DNA from 2 places in the Desulfosalsimonas propionicica genome. Region 1 is predicted to be linked to the other one. Evidence: riboswitches for the same ligand, from Rfam matches in the RefSeq annotation. Region 1 holds a riboswitch; the other holds the start of a gene.

Region 1 (7,904 bases):
GGACGAACAGATCGCCGGGGATCCCGCCCCAGTCTTCGTCCATTTTTTCCCGCACGCGGCGGGGGATTTCTTTGTGCCAGGCGGTAAACCATTTTTCATCCGCATGGGCGCAGGCCTTTTTTGCCATTTGATCCATGGGCAGCCAGCGCTGGTCGGCGGTCATGCGGCTTAAAAGGTCATTGGCCAGTTCATCGCCATTTGCATATTCGAAATCCGTTGCATACCCGGCTTGTTTCATCCGGTCCAGCAGCAGCTTGACACTGGCAAAGCTGTCCAGTCCCGCGGCACAGCCGATCCGGTCGTTTCGCGGCGGGTAATGGTGAAAGATAACAGCCACACGGCGCTCGGCAGTGGGTTTGCCTTTCAGCCGGCCCCAGTTGATGGCCAGGCGCGCCATTTTGTCCACCCGTTCCGATATGGGCTGATATTTGGCTATCAGCGCACCGGTAATCGGGTCGATGGTCTCTTGTTCGCGCGTTGCCACGGGAACGGAGATCAGGACACCGTCAAATTCGGGCTGCGCTGCGGAAAGCGCCACGTCCATGGCGGTCATGCCCTGTGGGCTCTCCTTCCATTCGGCATAGGGCGAAAGGCATGTCATGGCCTGGATCACGGGCACGTCCATGCGGTGATACAGGGACTTGTACTCCGGGGCCACCAGGGTGAGGGAAAACATGTTCGGGTTGATCAGTACATCGATGCGCGCACGGTCCCCGTCCATGAAATAGTTTTCAACTATATAATCCGCGCCGTGGTTGCCCCGGTGGGCGTCCTTGAAGCGGATGTGAAAGACCGGAATGACGTTGGCGCCGGCTGCTTCCACCGATCGGATAATGGCGTCGATAAAGCCCAGGTTGTTGTTGAGCCAGTAGGTCTGGTAAAACCAGAGGCCAACGGTTATCCTGTCCGGATTCACCCGTTCGGCCAGATACTCCGCAAGGGAAGGGATGTCCGGCATGTCCGGGTGATAGATGCCTTCATGGGGCAGTTCCATGGGCGGCCGGCAGGGCTCATCCGTATCAAAAAGCCGATTATGGAGATAGATCAGCAGCTGATGATAATTGAGGTGGCCGCCATAGCATAAATAGGCGTAAATCCGGTTCCAGGCTTCGGACGCGTAGTCGGGGGAGAACTCTGCGGCCGCTGCCACTGAATCCTCATCGCCCGCTGTGGGCTGGATATGAAGATACGGCCGTTTTAGCTCTGGTATTGCCTTTAACGCTTCAATCAAAGCATCAAAAGCAGGAAAGGAGTTTTTCCCGCCATGAAGGGTTACAATCACGATATCTGCGCAGAGAGCCTGCTCCACAAAGCTGTGTTGCCTGGAGTTGTCAAAAAGCTGGGTCTGAGTGCGGACGTAAATGGTGACTTGACCGTCATTTTTCCGGAAATGGTCAACCCCCTGGCTTAAAGAGGAAATTTCCATGGCGGTGGCAGAAAAATAGCATAAGGTGTAATGCCGCATAATACCTCCTTTATGCCGCTGTGGGGGACGGATTAAATGTTTGTTTTTGTTCATGATGTACCCATGCCCGGTGATCTATGGCTTCGAGCAGTTCGGCCGCATCCCGGCAGATGATGGGTCCATCTGTTGCTGGAAGGTCCGGGTCTGTTTTTTCGATTCCGTTGCTGCGCAGGCTCATTACTCGCTTGCCTTTTTTCAGGGCCATTTCCAGCAGCTTTTGGTTGCCCTGGCTTATTGGGCCGTGGCCGTTGTCAAACCCACAGTCAATGACCAGTTCGCAGGCATCGAGTTTTTTCCCGGCTTCAGCCAGGGTTTCGCTGTTTACCCATGTCATGGACGTCTGTGTCATGCAATCCGCTCCCAGGCAACGCGCCACGTAATAATCCACATCATTGGAGCAGAGAATGCCTGTGGATACTGCAAATCCCCGCTTAATCAGCATTCTGTATACCAGGGCCCCGGTGCCGGCGCCCGCCAGGACAAAAATTCGGCCCTTGCTGCCGGTTCCCCGGAACTCAATTCCCCCCAGCCGGCTGCTGAACCGGGCATCATTGAAGTCATAGAGATCCGCCACAACCGGACCGGAGAGCACGGTTTCGGGCATTCCCCAGGCAGACACCCCGCCGTCCTTGATCAGAGCCACTCGGTCGGATACCTTGGCGGCCACATCCACATCATGCAGTGAGGCCACCACCGTGATTCCGTGGCTGTGGCACAGGTTGCGAAGAATGGACATAACTTCCATGCGGTGCTTTAAATCCAGGTGAAGAGTGGGTTCATCCAAAAGCAATAGCTGCGGTTCCTGGGCCAGGGCCCGGGCCACCAGTGCTTTTTGGCGCTCACCGTCGCTCAGATCGGAAAAGGAGCGATGGACCAGATTCCCGGCGTTTACAGCCGCAAGGGCTTTTTCAACCGCCCTGTGGTCTGCCTGATCCATTTGCCCCAGAAAATCCGTGTGCGGATAGCGGCCCAAAGCCACAAATTCGAATACTGAAAAAAGCGGGGGCGAGATTTTTTCCGTCAGTACGACCGCCATGTATCGGGCCAGATCCATGGCGGTGATTTCCCCTATGGGCCGGCCCATAACCTTTATGGCCCCTGCTATCGGCTTTAAATGCCGGGAAAAAGTCCGCAAAAGTGTGGTTTTCCCGGCGCCGTTGGGTCCCAGCAGAGAAACAAACTGGCCCGGCGCAAACCCCAGGGTCAAATCCGACAGCACAGTCTTGTCCTTGTAGCCCACCGCCAGATCAGTGCAGGACAGGATATGGTTTGGTTTGTTGTGATTCATAATTCCACCCTCCTTTTAACCAAAAGCCCCATGACAATCGGTGCGCCGAAAAAAGCTGTGATTGCCGAAAGCGGCAGTTCAACCGGAGAAAGCAGCATCCGGGCGATAAAATCGCACAGGCTGGTGACCAGCGCACCCACAAGGCAGGCGCCTGGAATCAGAATCCGGTTGTCCGAGGTTTGAAACACCAGGCGCGCCATATGCGGAACAGCCAAGCCGATAAAGGCCACCGGCCCGGCCACTGATGTGATCATGCCGGCAAGCGCACAGGCGCACAGCAGAATCAGTATCCGGAAACGCCGGATGTTTACCCCCATGGAGGCGGCATAGGTCTCGCCCAGCAGGAAAGCGTTTAACGGCTTGCTTAAAAAATAAATCAGGGCCAGCACCAGGCCCCCGAAGATGAGTAGCATCCAGATCTCATCCCAGCCGAAACCTGAAAAACTGCCAAGCTGCCAGAGCACAAAGCCTTTTATTTTTTCCTTTTCCGCAAGGGCCGTGAGAATACTGGTGATTGCATGACATAAATAGCCCATCATCAATCCGACAATCAGCAGGGTGATCCCGCTTTTTACCCTGTATGCGATGGCCACAACCACCATCATGACCGCATAGGCCCCGATAAAAGCGGCCAACGTGGTCACGAACGGGGAAATTACCGTCATGCCGACAGTGAGAGTGGTGAGCATGACAAAGGAAACCATCACCGTGGCGCCCGAGGAGATTCCCAGAATGAACGGGCCCACGATGGGATTGCGGAAGTACACCTGGAGCAAAAGCCCTGAAACCGCCAGGTAGGCTCCCCCCAAAATTGCCGAAATTGTCCGGGGAATGCGTATTTTCCATATGATATCGTTATAAATGGCCGTGCTTTGCGGATGGATAAGGGCCTCCCAGATTTCCCCAGGAGAGATGGGAATCGAGCCCACCGCGATATTGAAAACCATCAGCAGGACAGTCAGCACTCCCAAAAGGACAAAACCAAAGATCCGCCTGTGTTCCCTAAGGGGGTGCCGGCCGGCTATGGGCTTTGCTGCAACGTTCATTTATCTTCTCCGTCTGGTTTCGGGATTGGTTTCCGGCAGTTCCATGAAATAGCGAAGCGCATCGTCCTTATACAATTCCGGATACAAGATGGCGGCGATTTCTTTGAGGATTTCATCCAGCCGGTGATAGGATTGTGCATAATGCGGCAGAGGCGCATACACCCTTCCGTCATTTAAGGGCCGTATGCCGGATAAAATCGGGTTCAGGCGAGCCAGGGCCTTTTTGGACGTGGCGCCCTGTTCAGGCGTGCGGTAAGTAAACAGGATGTCGGCTTCTTTGCCGCTGTAGAGAAACCGTTCTACATTGATCTCAATGCAGGACGTGCCAAAGACGTCATCAAACAGGTAATCACTTTGAAGGGTATTGATCAGTTCGGCCACCCAGGCGTTGCCCGGTTCCACCAGCACCCTTTTTTCGTAGATATCCCCCCACATAACCTTAAGCGGCGGCCCTGCATTATGGGTTTGTTCGCGGATTTCCGTCAAAGCGGTGTTGACCCGGTTGAAAAAACTCCGGGCCTGATCCTCCCGGTGAAAGAAAGGAGCCAGGAATTTGACAAAACGCATCCGGGTATTCAAACACATGGCCGTGGTTGAAGAAGTGATAACGCAGGGAATGTCCAGGTCATTGAGCATGGGAATAATGGAGCGGTCCCAGGTCAGCACCAGATCCGGCTGCACCTGATCCAGGCGCTCGAAATCAATGCTGTTGTCACTTCCCAGAAAAGCGATTTTTCCGGATTTCATACCGTTTCTGACTTCCGGGATATGCCATTTCTCTGTTGGATAAGTGGATCCCACCAGCGTTGTTTCCAAAACCCCCAGCGCTTTTAATACGGAAACATTAAATGCACCATATGCCGCAACGCGCTTGACCGGTGTTCGGATGAGACGGTTGGAATCCACATTTCCGGGCGCAGGGGCGTTTTTCGGCACCAGCACCAGCCTGCGGCCGGCGCCGTCGCGTACCTCGGTTCGTCCGGGGGAAACCTTTTGCAGTGTAAATTCCCCCAATTGAATAAAGGACCTGTTGTTATCCTCCGCGTTGCCTTTATCTCCGGACTGACCGCATGCATAAACAAGTATGGGCAGCAGAAGGATTGGCATATATAGAAAAACCCAAAGCATTTTATTCATCAGACCTCCTTTTTCCATTTTTGAGAGCCATCCAATCGGTCAGGTACAAGGCGATTCCGGCAGTAAACAAAAGCATGCCCAGCATGTATAAAAAGACCCCGGGATCTTTGCGGATGGTCAGATCGATCCGTTCGTTGCTGTTCATTCCGCTGTTTTTTTTCTTTGGCGCGAAATCCTTGAGAAAGATGCCGTAATTTTGAAAAATGACAGGCTTGTTATAGGAAAGATGGGCTTTTCTGCGGCGGTCGCCGTCGATAAGGAGCAGGCAAGCCCGGGGCCGGATCACATGCTGGTTAAAGGCAGGCATTCGGCCGCCTTTGTAATAATCCGGGGAAAAGGATTGGAATTGGATTCTGGCTTCAGTGTCGGGCAGCGTCAGGGAGGATCCGGGCACGAGTGTCCGTGCGTCCAGAACCCGGGAAAACGTATAACTGCAGAGATAACCGGTCAGGATAAGGATCAGGGCGTAGTGCATGAGATGCGGGGCAAGCCTGAAAAGCAGGCGCAGCCGCGGATACTTTTTGCGATGCCGGATCAGCCGCGCCACCCGATCTGTCGTGCACACAAAGGTGTTGATGCAAAAAAGGGTCAGCAGAACCAGCAGGGCCAGCAGCCAGGCCGTGGATTTCAGGTTGCAGCGGCCATAGGTGTTGATCCAGGCAATGAGGCCCACGTCGTTTAAGGGCGCAAAAAGGATTTCATTGCGGTTCAGGCAGACATATCCGAAAGACAGATCCGCGGCCAGCAAAAGGCACAACACGATGGTCAGATGAATGCCGGCCAGCTTTTTCCATATGTAAGAAAATATTGGCATGGCATCTAGAACGGCCATCGTAACGGCCCCAGGTCCGGGACAAAGTTCAGCGTCACGACCACGAAAGCACCTGATGCGGCATAAGCCGCCCGGGTCTGAGCCGTCCAGGTGCCGGTGAGATGCAAATGCAGCAGGCTGATATAAAAAAACCAGGTCGCCATAATCAGGGTGATGGCCGCATCATCCCAGACAACCGGCGATCCCCAGCCCAGATAAGACCAAAGCATGCCCGAGAACATGCACAGGGTCCAGAAGACAAACCCCCAAACCGCCCAGCCGAGCCAGGGCTGCTGCGGTTTGCCTGATAAAAGACCTGCCCATGCCCATGCGGCACTGAAAAGAAAGCAGCCCTGGCCGAGGGTTTTGAATAGAAAAAACAGGTGAGAGGCCGGGGTGTTGGATTTTAAAAACGGCAGATAAAAATCCTTGGGAAACAAAAACGCGGCCACAGCCAAAAACAGGGTCAGACCCAGGACAAAACGGCGTGCCCGGATATCATCTGCCCTGCGCCGGTCGAGCGTGGTCAGCAAACCCAGGCAAAGCGGCAGGGTTGCCGGCCCCAGATACATGGGCATCAGGGGCCAGGCGGTCGAGTATCGCCAAAATACCAGCGCGGCATTGGCAGAAAGACCCGGGAGTAAAAACAACCACATTGTGTTGCCCCACCTTCCGGGAGCCCATGCAGCGGCGAAACTCAAAAAATAACACCCTGCTGCACTGAAAAAAAGGACATCTGGTTTCATTGACAATCCTCCAAACAAAAAAATCCCGGATCGAAACAAATCGATCCGGGATTTCCCTTTTTTATCCGCAGATGACGCGGGACACGACGCTGTCCTCGCGGTCGTGTTCCTTACTGCTCAGGCAGGTCTTCTGACTCTCGGATCATCCTACCGGCTGCACCTTCCCGGCATGATTGGCCAGTGGTGTTTTGCAGCTTTCGTCCCCGATCACAGCGGCGGGCCCGTCCCCGATTCACACGGGGTTCCCTGTTAGGCTCTGTTAGAGCACCTGGGCAGATAAAATTTATGGTTTAAAGCCTAATCAAACCGGAACAGCACTGTCAAGCATAAAAATAAAGCATTTAAAAAAAGCTTGACACGAATTTAAAACAGCATTATTAGATAGGTAAAATATAAATAGAAATCTAAAACAAAATATGTTTGCCCGACATAATTTTGGGATTTCAGGGCAGAAATTGTCAATGCGCTTTCATTTCAGTGAGACACAGAAACGCCTGGAAGCTGTATGACGACAGACGGGTCTTTTTTTTGCGCTAAAATTAGAAGTATAAAACAAAAGAAGGATTGTCGAATAATATGAAAGCAAACAGAAACGAATTGATAAATGCCGTTGGCGAGAGCGTTCAGGAACTGCAATGTTGTATTGACAGGCATCGCCGCTTGGTTGCCGCCGTGCTTGAGCAAGGAGCGGATAAGCCTGGCGTCGGCCATTTTTCCCGGCTTTTGGAAGTTCATTCCTCCCGGGAACGGGAGAAGAAGTTAAAAACCGCCATACGGGATGCCATTGAGGATCTTGAGCAAAGTCGGAAATCCTTTAAATCAAAACAGCTGGAATCATTGCGCAAAAAGTTGACACAGGTTCTGGCGGATATGGATTAGTCATCAGCGGCATCATTTCAGAATATTTTGAACATTTTTCCAGGAAAGGATTGAAAAAATGCCCATTAATGAAAAATTCCGCGAGCCGGGGGAAACCAGGCACAGTGCTGAGAACAGATCTGAAACCAAGCCCAATGGCCGACTGCGATTCTGGGAATTTGACGGTTTTTTGACCTGTCCGGTGGCAGAAATATGTCTGACGCGGTCCGAACAAAAGCAGGTGCTGAAAAAATCCGGTTTGTCATTCAATAAAAAATCCGCCTTTGAAATTCATGAAGCGATAGTGGCCAGTTCAGACAGTGAAAATAAGCTTTCCCGAAAAGTGGAGAATTTGCTTTTCCGTAAGTTTAAAAAGGATTCAGAAAGTTTTGAATCCCTGGACCCAAAGGAATTAATGCAGAAATGGCGGGATCTGTTTAAAACCGGTGATTATCAGGTGATTCTGTGGGAGATCGCTTCAAGGCCGGGCTTTCCGGCTGAATTTAGGCGTGAGGTTTTTGGTAACATCCATATGGCCATGCATAAAAATGCT
Region 2 (7,904 bases), on a different contig from region 1:
ATAATAGTGCGCCAGCAGATCCAGCATCCGGTGGGCGCATTTGGGATAAGTCTCTTCGTCAGGCACAAAGCCCCCGGTCCATTGTGCAAAAATCCAGGGCCGCGCCAGGGCCATGCGGCCCAGCGCCACCCCGTGGCAGCCGGTTTTATCAAGCATGGCCCGGCAGTCTTTTTCCGAAAACACCTCTCCGTTGCCAAATACCGGGATGTCCACCGCCTCTTTGACCGCCCGGATATAATCCCATTTCGGCGGTCTGGCGCGCAGATCCGGGGCCACCCGGGGATGAAAAGTCAGCGCGTCTGCGCCTGCATCGGCCAGACGACGGGCCATGTTCACAGCAAGGTCCGGATCATCCTGCCAGCCCGTACGGAATTTTACCGTAACCGGGATATCGACCGCCCCGCGCAGAGCAGCCACAATATCAGCTGCCCTGTCCGGCTGCCGCAGCAGGGCCGCGCCCGCGCCCTGCTTGCAAATGGCGGCCACGCAGCACCCCATGTTGACATCCACCCCGAAAAACCCCTCGGATTCGATCCGCCGGGCCGCCCGGACCATTGTATCCGGGTCTGACCCGAAAATCTGGCAGACCAGGTTTGGCAGTTCAGATGGCCGCCACTGAAATACGGGTGATACCCTGGGATTTTCCTGGGGAAGTGCTTTTGCACTGCACATCTCGGTAAACATGAGTCCGTATCCGCCATACCCGGCCGCCAGGTGCCGGAAGGCCACGTGGGTCAGACCGGCCATGGGCGCCATTAGCAGGCGCGAATCCGCCTGCCGGCCGCCGATGTCGATGGATCGGTTCAGATCTGCTGTCAATTGTGTCATTGGTTTCCTGTTTTCAAGATTGACGGCTTCGTAAAAGTCCAATATCTGCGTTACGCGCGATCCCTCAGAATTTCACGTACGTTAGGTACGCTGCATTCTTCGGAATCGCGCAAGCCTTGATCTTGAACTTTTACAAAGCCGTCAGATCGTGACTTTTTACGAGTGCATCATGATTAGTCCCGGTTTTTTGAAGCAGTATACCACGACCGAGCTGAAAACATAAGGGGACAATAAATGATAGAATGGCGGGATGGAAAGCAGATAAAAAAATGCCCGGAGCTCAACCGACAGGCTTGGCCCCGGGCAGTGGTTGCAGTCGGCCTACCAGCACCGGCCTCCTCTGTGGTAACCCCGTCCGCCGTAGCCGCGGGTTCCAACAGGTGCATTAATGCCGCGGTCCCGGGCCTTTGCCCGAATCTGCTCCCGAATGCTGTTCATTTCCTGCTGTAGCCGCGCGGCCTGCTTCGGGTCGGGATTGCCATTGGCCATCAGCGCATGATACTCACCGCGCTTGCCTGCCAATTCATTTCGAAGATCCGCGGTTTCATCAAGAAAAGCCTGATGCTGCGGTCCGAAGTTTTCGCCGTAATAACAGGTCCCGGCATGGGCTCCGGGTCCGTAGCCCTGATTGTAACCGCCCCCGGGGCCGCCCCGGGGCCCGGCAAATGCCACGCCCGCGATCAGACCGGCCACTGCCAGCACTGTAAGTATGGTAACTGTCTTTTTCATCATTTTTCCTTCCTCCTTTGGGTTATTGATTTTACAGTTTTTTCACAAATGATCTGTTTGACAACTTAAAAGCAACAGGTGTGCCAGCCTTTGAATAAAATTATAACACATTGATTTTTTATAGAAAAAACAATAAGCGCCAACTCAAAAAACATATGGTCATGGATTTTTCACAAGTTTTTGTATATATTTTATACAAGCCTGTAAAAAATATACTCACCAGGGGGCAAACAGGCTTCTTGCAAAGATTTAACTAACCGGTATTTTAAAATATTTTTGTATGTGCGGCACAGGGCATTAAATTTGCATGGATCAATATGATTGCCCTGTAAAAAGCTTTTTATGCTGCTTGGCATTTTTACAGGAAGAAAGCCCTGCGGCCGGGGTCGGTTTTTCCGCCCCATGTTTTTACAACCAATAAATAATAAAAGACAAAATCTTGATTTTACTTAACACTTAATCACTTAAAACTTAACTCTACCTGTAAAAAAGACTTTTTACAGGCCCATAAACTATGATCAACAAAAAGCACATAAGCATATACTCGTTTCCCTGGATGATTATCAGCGCCGCAGCCATCCTGCTGGTCATCGTTGTGTCTCTGGCCGTGAGCAACCACAACCGCGAAAAACAATACATGTCCCAAATTCTGCTGGAAAAAGGCGCTGCGCTGATCAAATCCTTTGAAGCCGGCACCAGAACCGGCATGCGGGCCATGGGCTGGAATGAAAACCAGGTTCAGTACCTGCTCCAGGAACTAGCGGATCAGGCCGATGTCCTCTACATCGCCATTACCGACATAAACGGCCGGATCCTTGCCCACAGTGATCCCGAACAAATCAATGCCCGGTTTTTCGTGAAATCCGGCGATCAGGAGGCCCTGAACCCGGGAGAATCGGCCAAATGGCAACTGACTAAAACACAAAGCGGAAAACCGGCATTTGAGGTTTACAGCTTTTTCAACCCTTTTTCCGGCCGGAACGCAAACCGCCGGCAAATGGGACACCTGCGCCAGTTCGCACCCCGGCCCGGCCGGGCTCAACAAGGCCGGTCCTGGCGCATCCCGGATAATTCTGAAGAAAACAAACAGATCATATTTATCGGATTTGACCGCACCCCGTTTATCGAGGCCCGGCAGCAGGACATTAAGATTACCGCCATTATTTCCTTGGTGCTCTTCATCCTGGGCTTTACAGGCATGGCCATCATGCTCATTGCGCGCAACTACAGAACTACCCGGCAGCGGCTACAGGATACCAGCGCCATGGCCGATCAGGTGGTCGCAAGCCTTCCGGTGGGCCTTATGGTAACCGACGCCGAAGGCAGAATCGTTTTGCATAACCCGGCGGCCGAATCCATTACCGGCCTGGATGCCAAATCCGTGCGCGGACAATTTGCAGACGAGATGCTGCCGGACAACCTGGCGCAGCTGATTTGCCGGCAGCAGGCAGACAAACAAATCATGGAGCATGAACTTGAATGTATATTTTTGCCGGGGCAAAAGCGGGTTCCGCTGAGTGTGAGCTCTACTGGCATCATCAACGAAGACGGGGCCTTTATCGGCAGCATGGTGATTTTACGGGATCTCACAGAAATCAAGGATCTGCAGCAGACTGTCCAGCGCAAGGAAAAACTGGCCGCAGTCGGGGAACTCGCCGCGGGCATCGCCCATGAAATCAGAAATCCGCTGAGTTCGGTCAAGGGCATGGCCACTTATTTCAAAGCCAGGTACGCACAGGACCCGGAAGCACGGGATGCCGCAGCCGTCATGGTCCAGGAAACCGACAGACTGAACCGGGTGATTTCAGAGCTGCTGGAATTTGCCCGCCCTTCGGAAATCAACGCCCGGCCCGCAGATATCAACCCGGTTCTGGACCACTCCCTTCACCTGGTTCGCCAGGAGGCTGCAGAGAAAAACATTGATATCCGGATTTCCAAAGGCCAGAACCTGCCCCATGCAGATATTGATTCAGACCGGTTTATCCAGTGCCTTCTCAACCTGTATTTAAACGCGATTCAATCCATGGAAAGCAGCGGCATCCTTAAGGTGACAAGCAGCCCCGGCACAGATGAAAACATTGTCATCCAGGTCCAAGACAACGGCCCGGGCATTGACCGGGCTGATCTGGCAAAGATATTTGATCCGTATTTCACCACCAAGGCCTCGGGCACCGGACTCGGGCTGGCCATTGTTCATAAAATAGTGGAAAGTCACAACGGGCGCATCACTGTTAAAAGCTCTCCTGAGGAAGGCACGGTTTTTACCATCACCCTGCCGGCTTCAGCCAATGCGGCAACAAAAGAGGCATGACAAATGGAAAACAAAAATCTTTCGGAAATTCTGGTGGTTGATGATGACCCGGGCCATCGCACCACCTTAAGGACCTTATTGAAAACCTGGGGCTACAACATCAGCGAAGCAGATGGCGGCCGGGCCGCGGTGGACCGGGTCAGGCAGCGCCCATTTGAGCTGATTCTGATGGATGTCCGCATGGCGAAGATGGGCGGCATTGATGCCCTAAAGGAGATCAAGGCCTACAATCCCGCCATCCCCATTGTCATCATGACGGCCTATTCATCGGTTCAATCCGCGGTGGAGGCCATGAAGGCCGGGGCTTATGATTACCTGACCAAGCCCCTGGACTTTGACGAACTGCAGTTAACCATTCAAAGGGCCCTTGAACACACGCGGCTCAAGCACGAAAACCAGGACCTGAAGGCGCGGCTTAAAAACCTTGCAGAAAGCCGGCAGATTGTTTCCGTCAGCACGCAGATGAAATCCCTGCTGGATATGGTGGTCACCATCGCGCCCTCTGAGGCCACGGTTTTGATCACCGGGGCAAGCGGCACCGGCAAGGAACTCATTGCCCGGGCGGTTCACGCCAACAGCAGCCGCAGCAGCGGGCCCATGGTTTCGGTCAACTGCGCGGCCCTGACAGAGTCGCTTCTGGAATCCGAGCTTTTCGGTCACGAAAAAGGCGCATTCACCGGGGCTGACAAGCGCAGAGAGGGACGGTTTGTCCGGGCGCACCAGGGCAGCCTGTTTCTCGACGAGGTCGGAGAAATGTCAATGGCCATGCAGGCCAAGCTGCTGCGGGTGCTCCAGGAGGGTGAAATCCAGCGCGTGGGCGGAGAAAACCCGGTTGCCGTGGACGTCCGGATTCTTGCGGCCACAAACAAGGACCTGGGGCAGATGGTGGCAGACGGCCAATTCCGGGAGGATCTGTTTTACCGGTTAAACGTGGTCAACCTCCACATTCCGCCCCTGGCCCAACGCACTGACGACATCGCCGCACTGGCACAGCATTTCATAAACCAGTATGCAGGGCGGAACCGCAAGCCCATCAAGGGCTTTACGCCCAGGGCCATGGATGATCTGCTCAAATACCCGTGGCCCGGAAACGTACGGGAACTGGAAAACGCGGTGGAACGCGCGGTCATCCTGTCGCCCGGCGAATACATCACGGAAAAAGACCTGCCCTTAAACATTTCGCAAAACAACGGCCGGGCGCAACCGCAAGCTGCCACGCAAGCCGGGGCTGCCGGGGCTGATGAAGGCGGCTCCCTTGACAAAATGGAACAATCCGCCATTGTCAGCGCCCTGGAACGGGCCGGGGGCAACAAAAGCGAGGCGGCCCGGCTGCTGGGCATCACCCGGAGAACCCTTTACAACAAGCTGGAAAAATACGGCCTCGGGTAAAGCCGGCAGCCGGGCCCTTTGCTTTGAGCCGGCGCCCGGCCCTGTTATGCGCCGCCGCCCTGTGCGGCGGTACTGCGCCCCGGCGCCTGCTTGTCTCCGCCAATGTCTTGTGCAAACAAGGCCATGCCCTTTTTCATGGCGCAAAAATCACCGCACATAGTGCAGGTCTCTGCCTTTTCCGGGGCCCGGGAGTCCCTGATCCGCCTTGCCTCCTCCGGAAACATCAAAAGACTTTCCAGGTCCTGCCACTGCATGTCGCGCCTGGCCAAAGCCGCCATTTTCTCGGTCTCCCGCCGCTCCGGATATTTGGAGATATCGCCGATGCGGGCGGCCAGGCGCGTGGCACGCACCCCCTGGCGGACATCTTCGGCATTGGGCAGGGCCAGGTGCTCGGCCGGGGTGATGTAGCAGATCAGATCCGCCCCGTAGCGTGCAGAACTGGCCGCACCGACGGCGGCGGTGATGTGGTCTAAGCCCGCACCGGTATCGGCCGGAATCGGGCCGAGCACGTAATACGGGGCATTGCCTGACATTCGCTTTTCAAGCATGATGTTGCCCTGGATTTCATCCATGGGCACATGACCCGGCCCTTCCACCATCATCTGGCAGCCCGCGTCGCGGCCAATTTCGGCAAGCTCGCAGTTGATAACCATCTCGGCCACCTGGGCCCGGTCGTGGCTGTCATGGATGGCCCCGGCCCGGATGCCATTTCCAAGGGAGAGCACGGCGTCATATTTTTTCATGATCCCGCATACCCGGTCAAACTGCTCGTATAAGGGATTTTCCCTGCCGGTTTTCTCCATCCAGGCCACCATAAACGTGCCCCCCTTGGAGGCCAGGCCGCCGTAACGGAATTTCTGCCGGCGCAGCCGCTCGATGGTGTAACGGTTGACCCCGCAGTGGATGGCCATGAAACTCAGGCCGTCTGCAAGCTGTTTTTCAATAAGATCAAACAGATACTCGGGATCCATACGGGTGGGATCACCGGTTTTCCGGATGGTGTCGTGAAACGCCTGATACAGGGGCACGTTTCCCACCGGCAGGCTCGTGCTGTGGATGACCGCCCGGCGCACGGCGTCAAGATCGCCTGCGGCAGACAGTTCCATGAGGGTGTCTGCGCCTTCTGCTTCGGCCACCCGGGTTTTTTCCACCTCCAGGGCGATATCGCAGATATCCGAGGATGTGCCGATGGAAGCATTGACCTTGGTGCGAAGGCCGGTGCCGATACCCACCACCTTCTGGCCGGACCGGCCGGGGTTGTTGGGAATCACGATCCGGCCGGCTGCCACCTGACGAACAATCTGCTCCACGGCCATGTTTTCGTCTTCGGCCACCCGCTGCATCAGCGGAGTGACCCGGTTTTGCCGGGCGAGTTCAAGCTGGGTTTCCATGTTTGCCTCCTTTTTAATCCATTTTGATGAGTTCGGAGAAAGTCGGTTCTGCCGATTTTCCGATTCAAACAAAAACCCCGGCCAAATAAAAAAAGGGCTCCGACCGGAGATTTTCCTCCCGTCGAAACCCTTTGCCATCGGATTCCGATATCGCCTGTTGCAGGCACGTCTTCTGGCTTGCCGGATTTCACCCGCCCTCTGCCTTCCCGCAGGGGATTTAAGCCTGCAGTGGCCGCATCATTGATGCGAAAAGACGGTATTTCCGGTTACAGCGCCGGGTGCGCCGCGGATTTGCACCGCGTTCCGTTTGCCTGAACCGCAACATTTGCTGCTTCTGATTTTTGAAACACCTTTATCCCTTTTTGCCGCCGGTGTCAAGCCGGGTAAAAAGAGACAGAATAAGGATGTGTAAAAAACCTCCCCGGCTATCAAAAGCCAGAGAGGTTTTATTTCAAACTATTCCCGCTCTTCGATTTCCTCCCAGATCTTTTTCATGGTGTGTTGAACTATGCGTTTCCGGTCGCGGTAACTGGTGTGGAGCAGGTCATGTGACTTGTGGGAATACGGTTTGCCCAAAAAATCGTCATATAGTTTAATGATAAGCGGGTTGTTGTGGGACTGACGTACTGGTGCTTCACGATCTATATTATAGAGTGCTGCCTGGCGTGCCTGCCAGGAACTCTGGTATGCGTGTTTGCTCCGGGGTTGTCCCCCGCCGCCCATACAGCCGCCCGGACAGGCCATGACCTCCACGAAATGGTAGTCTGCCTCTCCGTTTTGAACAGCCTCCACCACCTGCCTGGCCCCCTTGAGGCTGTGGGCCACGGCAACCCGCACCGTAGGATTGCCTTCGCCCATATCAATGGTGGCCTCGCGAACGTGTTCAAGTCCCCGGACCGCCTCCATCTCGATGGGTCCCAGCTCAAGGCCGGTTATCTTCTTGTGGACCGTTCGCAGGGCAGCCTCCATTACACCGCCGGTTGTGCCGAAAATGGCCGCGGCCCCGGTGTATTCACCCATGTAGATGTTGTCAAAGGCCGAGGGTTCAAGCTCCGGAAGCTTTGTCCCTTCCCGTTTCAGCAGCCGGGCGAACTCTCGAGTGGTGAGCACCACGTCCACATCGGGAATGCCGTCCTGTATGAACTCCGGCCGTTGTGCCTCTTCCTTTTTTGCCGTACAGGGCATGATGGAGATCACCCGCATCCGCTTTTGGTCCACGTTCATTTTTTCCGCCAGATAGGTCTTGGCGATAACCC

What was found. A riboswitch is a leader RNA that binds a small molecule or an ion and turns the genes downstream of it on or off. The one in region 1 is predicted to bind cobalamin.
Region 2: another riboswitch for cobalamin. It lies ahead of thiC (phosphomethylpyrimidine synthase ThiC); the one in region 1 lies ahead of ccsA (cytochrome c biogenesis protein CcsA).

The regions. Positions count from the first base shown of each region.
Region 1 is NZ_JACDUS010000007.1:44,000-51,903, forward strand. It holds gene cobN (cobaltochelatase subunit CobN) at 1-1,465, opposite strand, end outside; gene HNR65_RS12105 (ABC transporter ATP-binding protein) at 1,476-2,753, opposite strand; gene HNR65_RS12110 (FecCD family ABC transporter permease) at 2,750-3,799, opposite strand; gene HNR65_RS12115 (ABC transporter substrate-binding protein) at 3,800-4,936, opposite strand; gene HNR65_RS12120 (hypothetical protein) at 4,929-5,768, opposite strand; gene ccsA (cytochrome c biogenesis protein CcsA) at 5,756-6,403, opposite strand; cobalamin riboswitch at 6,597-6,780, opposite strand; gene HNR65_RS12130 (hypothetical protein) at 7,070-7,372, shown strand; gene HNR65_RS12135 (DUF2325 domain-containing protein) at 7,431-7,904, shown strand, end outside.
Region 2 is NZ_JACDUS010000008.1:45,307-53,210, reverse strand. It holds gene HNR65_RS12835 (tRNA dihydrouridine synthase) at 1-828, opposite strand, end outside; gene HNR65_RS12830 (periplasmic heavy metal sensor) at 1,150-1,560, opposite strand; gene HNR65_RS12825 (ATP-binding protein) at 2,072-3,868, shown strand; gene HNR65_RS12820 (sigma-54-dependent transcriptional regulator) at 3,872-5,257, shown strand; gene thiC (phosphomethylpyrimidine synthase ThiC) at 5,302-6,648, opposite strand; cobalamin riboswitch at 6,794-6,978, opposite strand; gene HNR65_RS12810 (2Fe-2S iron-sulfur cluster binding domain-containing protein) at 7,105-7,904, opposite strand, start outside.